Anaeromyxobacter diazotrophicus: one gene and its partner. The protein of the gene in region 1 interacts with the protein of each later gene in a pairwise test. Links are inferred from orthologs where the notes say so. Each region holds a gene or a part of one and is shown in the gene's direction. Other genes may lie near its edges. The genes, in order: HWY08_RS14505 and HWY08_RS03475.

Region 1 (3,217 bases):
TGGCGGGCCGGGTGGCGGCCGCGTGGCAGGCGGCGCGCGCCGGGGCGCCGGCGCTGGCGGGCGCCGAGATGCGGGTGGTCGGCGAGTCGCTCCTGCAGACGAAGGTCGGGGCGAGCCTGGTGCCGACCTTGGCGGAGAGCTTCACGCTCACGGTGGTGCTCATCTTCGCCGTCTTCCTGGTGCTCTTCCGCAGCGGGGTCGAGCGGCTCCTGGCGATGATCCCGTCGCTGTTCGCGCTCCTGGCCACCTTCCTCGGGATGCGCCTGCTCGGGGGGTCGCTCAACGTCGCCACCATCATCATCGCCACCACCGTCCTCGGCACCACCGAGAACGACCAGATCCACTTCTTCCACCACATGCACGAGCGCGCCGGCGCCGGGGTGGAGGAGCGGCTCCGCCACACCTTGAGGGTCTCGGGCCGCGCCATCGCCTTCGCGACCCTCATCAACGCGGCCGGGTTCCTCGGCCTGGCGGTCTCGAGCTTCCCGCCGCTCCGGCAGTTCGGGATCATGGCGTCGGCCGCCTTCCTGCTGGCGCTCCTGGCGGACTTCACGGCGCTGCCCGCCAGCCTCTGGATCGCGGCGCGGTGGCGCGCGCGGCGCCCGCCGGCACCCTGAGCCGATCCGGCTTTCCTCGCGCCGGGCCCGGGGCTAGCCTACGCCGCCACCCACGCACCGAGGAGCCCACGTGTCCGACCTCGCCGACCTCGAACCCCGCCCGCTGTGGAGGTACTTCCTCGAGCTGTCCCGCATCCCGCGCGGCTCGCGCAACGAGGCGGCGGCCATGCGCTGGGTGGCGGAGCAGGGGCGGGCGCTCGGGTGCGCGGTGGAGCAGGACGCGGTGGGGAACGTCCTCCTGCGCAAGGCGGCTGCGCGCGGCGGCGAGGGGCGCGCGCCGGTGGCGCTGCAGGTGCACGCCGACATGGTGTGCGAGAAGAACGAGGGCACTCCGCACGACTTCGAGCGGGACGGCATCGACGTCGTCCGGGACGGCGAGGTGGTGCGGGCGCGCGGCACGACGCTCGGCGCCGACGACGGCATCGGCGTGGCGGCGGCGCTGGCGGCCCTGGCCGATCCCGAGCTGCGGCACGGGCCGCTCGAGGTGCTCGTCACCGTGGACGAGGAGACCGGGCTCACCGGCGCCAACGCGGTCCGGCCCGGGTGGCTGGCGGCGAAGGTCCTCCTCAACCTGGACAGCGAGGAGGAGGGCGAGCTCACCATCGGGTGCGCCGGCGGCGTCGACACCGTCGCCACCCGCCGCGTGACGCGCGCCGCGCCCGCCGCCGGGAGCGTGCCGCTGCGGGTGAAGGTCTCCGGGCTGCGGGGCGGCCACTCCGGCACCGACATCGCGGCCGGCCGCGGCAACGCGCTGCGCGTCCTGGGGCAGGTGCTGGCCGCGCTGGCGGCCGGGGGAGGGTGCGAGCTCGCCTCGGTGCGCGGCGGCAACAAGCGCAACGCCATCGCCCGCGAGGCCTCGGCGGTGCTGCAGGTGGCGCCGGGCCGGGCGGCGGCGGTGCGCGAGGAGGTGGCGCGGCAGGAGGCCGCCTGGCGCGCGGCGCTGGGCGCCTTCGACCCGGGCCTGTCCGTGGCGGTGGAGCCGGGGAGCGCGGGGCCGGTGCTCTCGCCGGCCGACGCGCAGGCGGTGGTGGGGCTCCTCCTGGCGGGGCCGCACGGGGTGGAGGCGATGAGCCCGGACATCCCGGGGCTGGTCCAGACCTCGACCAACTTCGGCGTGTTCGAGACGCGGGACGACGCCGTCGAGGCGAACTTCCTCACCCGCAGCTCGGTCGACGCCTCCAAGTCGGCGCTGGCGGCGCGCATCGCGGGCGTGTGCGCGCTGGCGGGCTTCGAGACCCACACCACGGGCGGCTACCCGGGCTGGAAGCCCGAGCCGGGCGCGCCCGTCGTGAAGCTCGTCGACGGCGTCCACCGGGAGCTGTTCGGCAAGCCCATGGTGGTCCGCGCCATCCACGCGGGCCTGGAGTGCGGCCTCATCGGCGAGAAGTACCCGGGCCTGCAGATGGTCTCGTTCGGCCCGACCATGTGGGACGCCCACACGCCCGACGAGCGGGTGAGCATCGCCTCCGTGCAGAACTTCTGGCGGCTGCTGCGCGCGGTGCTCGAGCGCGTCTGAGCCGCCGCTGCCGGCCCCTGCCGGCCGCTGCCGGGAGCGAGCCTCTCCTTCCTGCGCGAAGAGAGAGCGGGTCCGAGCGGGGGCGGCGGGGTGGCCCTCCGGCGGTGCTCGGCAAACGACCTGCCGGGTGGGATCCGGCGGCCGGTGCAGAAACGCTCGGCGGCTTGCACCGCAACGTGCCGCGCCGCGGAGGCGCGAGAGGAACGCGCGCCGGCGCGGCACCGGCGGTGCAGCGCCCGTTCATCGGGAGTGGTCTTCCGCAGGTCGGCCTCCGCTCCGGCGGAGGGCCACCCCGCCGCCCCCCTGGCGGGCGGGATCTGAGCGCTCAAAGTTCGCGATCGCGGCGAGCGGAACGCTCGGGGGCACGATCACGCCGAGCGGTCGGTTCCCATGCGCGGGAGTCGGGGTGGCCACTCGCCGGAGCGCAGCCAGACCTGCGGACGGACCCGCCCGCCCTACGCCCGGCCAGCAACGCCGGTGCCACGCCGACCCGTGCGCCGCGCGTACCGCGTCGGCGTGGCACGTCGCGTTGCCGGGCCTGGAGCGTTTCCGCCGACGCCCGCCTACCCAGCCCGGCAGGTCGTTGGCGAGCACCGCCGAGTGGCCACCCCGACGCACGCAGCACGGAACCGATCCGCGGACTGGCGGGCGTCACCCCGACGCACGCAGCTCGGAGCTGATCGGGCGCCGCCCCGGCGGAGCGCTCAGGCCCGGTTGAGGAAGATGGGCAGCCCGCGCTTCGCGGCGTAACTCGGCCGGAGGCGGTCGGTGTTGTACATGGACGCGAGGTCGACCTTGCGGGGCCCGAGCTTGGGGTCGGGGATGGGCACGAGGTCGTACTTGCCGTCGACGAGGGCCGACATGAGACCGCTCTTGCCCTCCAGCATGGCGTCGAAGGCCATGGTGCCGTAGGTGAGCGCCACCAGCTTGTCGATGAAGTCGGGGTCGCCGGAGCGCAGGTCGTAGGTGAGGTCGGAGACGATGGTCTCCTCGCCGGTGCGGGCCTTGATCTCGTCCGAGAGCGACTCGGCGACGCTGGCCTTCTTGCGGTGGCCGAAGGCGTCGGCGTCGCCGTACTCCTGCA
Region 2 (3,177 bases), on another replicon or contig:
CGTGTGGAACGTGAAGGGCCTCCGGCCGGCGGCGCTCGTGCCGTACGACTACCGGCGCGAGCAGTACACCCGCCTGTTGTGGTGGTTCGAGGGGGTGACGAGCTACTACGACGAGCTCACGGTGGTGCGGGCCGGGCTCGGCGCGGCGAAGCGCTACCTCGAGCACCTGGGCGAGGAGCTCACCGCGCTGGCGCGCCAGCCCGGCGCGGCCAAGATGAGCCTGGAGGAGGCGAGCTTCACCGCCTGGGTGAAGTACTACCGGCCCGACGAGAACTCCCCGAACAGCGCGGTCTCGTACTACCAGAAGGGCGAGCTGGTGGCGCTCCAGCTCGACCTGGCGCTGCGCCGCGCCGGCGGGTCGCTCGACGAGCTCGTGCGGGCGCTGGTGGAGCGGCACGGCGCGCGCGGCCTGCCCGAGGACGGCGTGGAGCGGGCGGTGGCGGAGCGGCTCGGCGCCGACGCGGCGCGCGCGTTCTTCGACCGGTACGTGCGCGGCACCGCGCCGCTCGAGCTCGACCTGGCGCAGCTCGGGCTCGCGGTGCGGCGGCGCCGGGCGCAAGGCTGGGACGACAAGGGCGGCACGCCCGCCAAGCCGGACGAGCGGCCGGCGCCGGGTTGGCTGGGGGCGGCGATCCCCGAGGGCCCGAAGCTGAAGGTGGCGAGCGTGCGCGAGGGCGGACCGGCCTGGAAGGCCGGCCTCTACGCCGACGACGAGATCGTGGCCGAGGACGGCCTGCGCGTGGATCGGGCGGCGCTGTGGAACCGGCTGTGCGAGCGCGGCCCGGGCGGCGCGCTGCGCCTCACCGTGTTCCGGCGCGACGAGCTCCTGGAGGTGGAGGTTCCGCTGGGCGAGGCGCCGGAGGACACGCTGTGGCTCGAGCCCGCCGCCGGCGCCGGCCCGGCCGAGCGCGCCGCCTTCGAGGCGTGGTGCGGCGCGCCCTTTCCGACCCGTCCCGCCTGAGCTAGGTTCGGCCGCCATGACCTTCGACCCGAGCCTGCACGCCGCCCGCCGCCGCGAGATCGCCGCCCGCATGGCGGCGGAGGGGGGCGGGGTGATGCTGCTCCCCGCCGCCGAGGAGAAGCTCCGCAACGCCGACGCCGAGTACCTGTTCCGGCAGGACTCGGACCACGCGTACGTGACGGGGCTCGACGAGCCGAGCGGGTGCGCGCTGCTCTACGCCGACGGCCGCTACGTGCTGTTCGTGCGGCCGCGCGACCCGGAGAAGGAGATCTGGACCGGCCGCCGGGCCGGGGTGGAGGGCGCGAAGGCGGCGTACGGCGCGACCGAGGCCTACCCGGTGGGCGAGCTCGACCAGCGCCTCCCGGCGCTGCTGGACGGCGCCGGCACGCTCTGGTTCAGCCTGGGCCGCGAAGCCACCTGGGACGTGCGGGTGGGGCGCGTCCTGTGCGACCTGCGGTCGAGGGCGCGCGCCGGGGCGCGGGCGCCGCTGCGGATGGCTGACCCCGCGCTCGTGCTGCACGAGCTCAGGCTGGTGAAGTCGGAGCCGGAGGTGCGCGCGCTGCGCAAGGCGGCCGAGATCACCGCCGAGGCGCACCTCGCCGCCATGCGCGACGGGCAGCCCGGCCGGCGCGAGTACCAGGTGCAGGCGGAGATCGAGTACGCCTTCCGCCGCCGCGGCGGGACCGGCCCCGGCTACGGGACGATCGTGGCCGCCGGCCCGAACGCCACCATCCTGCACTACCGCGCGAGCGACGCCCCGCTGAAGGACGGCGAGGTGTGCCTGGTGGACGCCGGCGCCGAGTACGACTTCTACACCGCCGACGTATCGCGGACCTTCCCCATCTCCGGGTCGTTCACGAAGGCGCAGCGCGCCGCGTACGAGGTGGTGCTCGACGCGCAGGTGAAGGCGATCGAGGAGGTGAAGCCCGGCGCCACGCTCGACGCCATCCACGACGCGACCGTCCGGCGGCTCATCGAGGGGATGCTGGCGCTCGGGCTGCTGCGGGGCACGGTGGACGAGCGCCTCGCCGACAAGTCGTACCGCAAGTACTACATGCACCGGACCAGCCACTGGCTCGGCATGGACGTGCACGACGTCGGCGCCTACTTCCTGGACGGCCGGCCGCGCCCGCTCGTGCCCGGCATGGTGGTGACCATCGAGCCCGGCCTCTACGTCCCGCCCGATGACGCGGCCGCCCCCGAGGCGCTGCGCGGGGTCGGCATCCGCATCGAGGACGACGTCCTCGTGACCGCCGAGGGCCACGAGAACCTCACCGCCTCGACGCCCAAGGACCCCGACGAGGTGGAGGCCTGCTGCGTCCGGTGAGGTCTGGGAGAGGCGCGCGAAGACTCCGCGCCTCCGTGCTTGACACCCCCAGGCCGGAACAGTAAAAACGCCGCCTTACGCGAGGGCAGCGCCTCCCGGGCGCCGCCGGCCGTCGAGCGGAAGAGTTTCATCGGGGAGTGGCTCAGCCTGGTAGAGCACTTGGTTCGGGACCAAGGGGTCGCAGGTTCGAATCCTGTCTCCCCGACCATCTAAACGCCCGTCATCGCAATGATTCTGCGGTGACGGGCGTCGTCGTTTCGGGCGACGTGGTGCGCTTTGTGGTGCGCCACGAGGTGCTCTAGTCTCGTCGCCCATGCGACGGGCCGCTTCAACCACCGCGCGGCCGAGCGCGTGGTGGCTAGCGCAGAGTCGCGCGCCGACAGGCCCTCCATCGTCACCGGGGATGTATATGGGCGTATGCGCTGGATCGCCCCCACGGAGAAAGACCTCGCAACCGAAACGCTCGAGAAGCGGCTGTGGACCGCTGCCGATGAGCTTCGTGCGAACAGTGGTCTCACCTCGGCGCAGTACGGCCAGCCCATTCTCGGCCTCATCTTCCTCCGCTTCGCCGACGCCAAGTTCGCGGCCCGCCGCGCTGCGCTGGACAAGGTCGCGACGGGCCGGCGCGGCTCGCGCGTCGACGAGCCGACCGCCTACCACGAGAAGGGCGTGCTGTACCTCGCGCCCGCGGCGCGCTTCGACGGCCTACGCGACTACCCGGAGGGCGGCAAGAACGGAAAGTCGCTCGGGCAGGCCATCGACGACGCGATGCGCGCCATAGAGGAGGCCAACCCGCAGCTCTCGGGCGTCCTCCCCAAGGCCTACTCCGGGTTCAATGCGCGCCTGCTGAAGGAGCTGCTTAAGATCTTCTCCACCATCCCGGTGGACC

Evidence for each region.
Region 2: the proteins of HWY08_RS14505 (region 1) and HWY08_RS03475 interact in binary tests that used the Escherichia coli proteins (3 or more experiments, as listed by UniProt). The link is inferred for Anaeromyxobacter diazotrophicus from one-to-one orthologs.

What each region holds. Positions count from the first base shown.
Region 1 is NZ_BJTG01000007.1:4,189-7,405, forward strand. What follows is about bases 1-2,910. They hold HWY08_RS14505 (aminoacyl-histidine dipeptidase), read left to right. Parts: upstream 1-687; coding sequence 688-2,133; downstream 2,134-2,910. Other genes in these bases: HWY08_RS14500 (efflux RND transporter permease subunit), read left to right, coding at 1-617; HWY08_RS14510 (6-phosphofructokinase), read right to left, coding at 2,838-2,910. Outside these bases: more of HWY08_RS14510, read right to left, coding at 2,911-3,217. UniProt on the Escherichia coli protein: Dipeptidase with broad substrate specificity. Requires dipeptide substrates with an unblocked N-terminus and the amino group in the alpha or beta position.
Region 2 is NZ_BJTG01000002.1:110,001-113,177, forward strand. The notes cover bases 263-3,132. They hold HWY08_RS03475 (aminopeptidase P N-terminal domain-containing protein), read left to right. Parts: upstream 263-977; coding sequence 978-2,288; downstream 2,289-3,132. Other genes in these bases: HWY08_RS03470 (M61 family metallopeptidase), read left to right, coding at 263-961; HWY08_RS03485 (type I restriction-modification system subunit M), read left to right, coding at 2,706-3,132. In the rest of the region: more of HWY08_RS03470, read left to right, coding at 1-262; more of HWY08_RS03485, read left to right, coding at 3,133-3,177.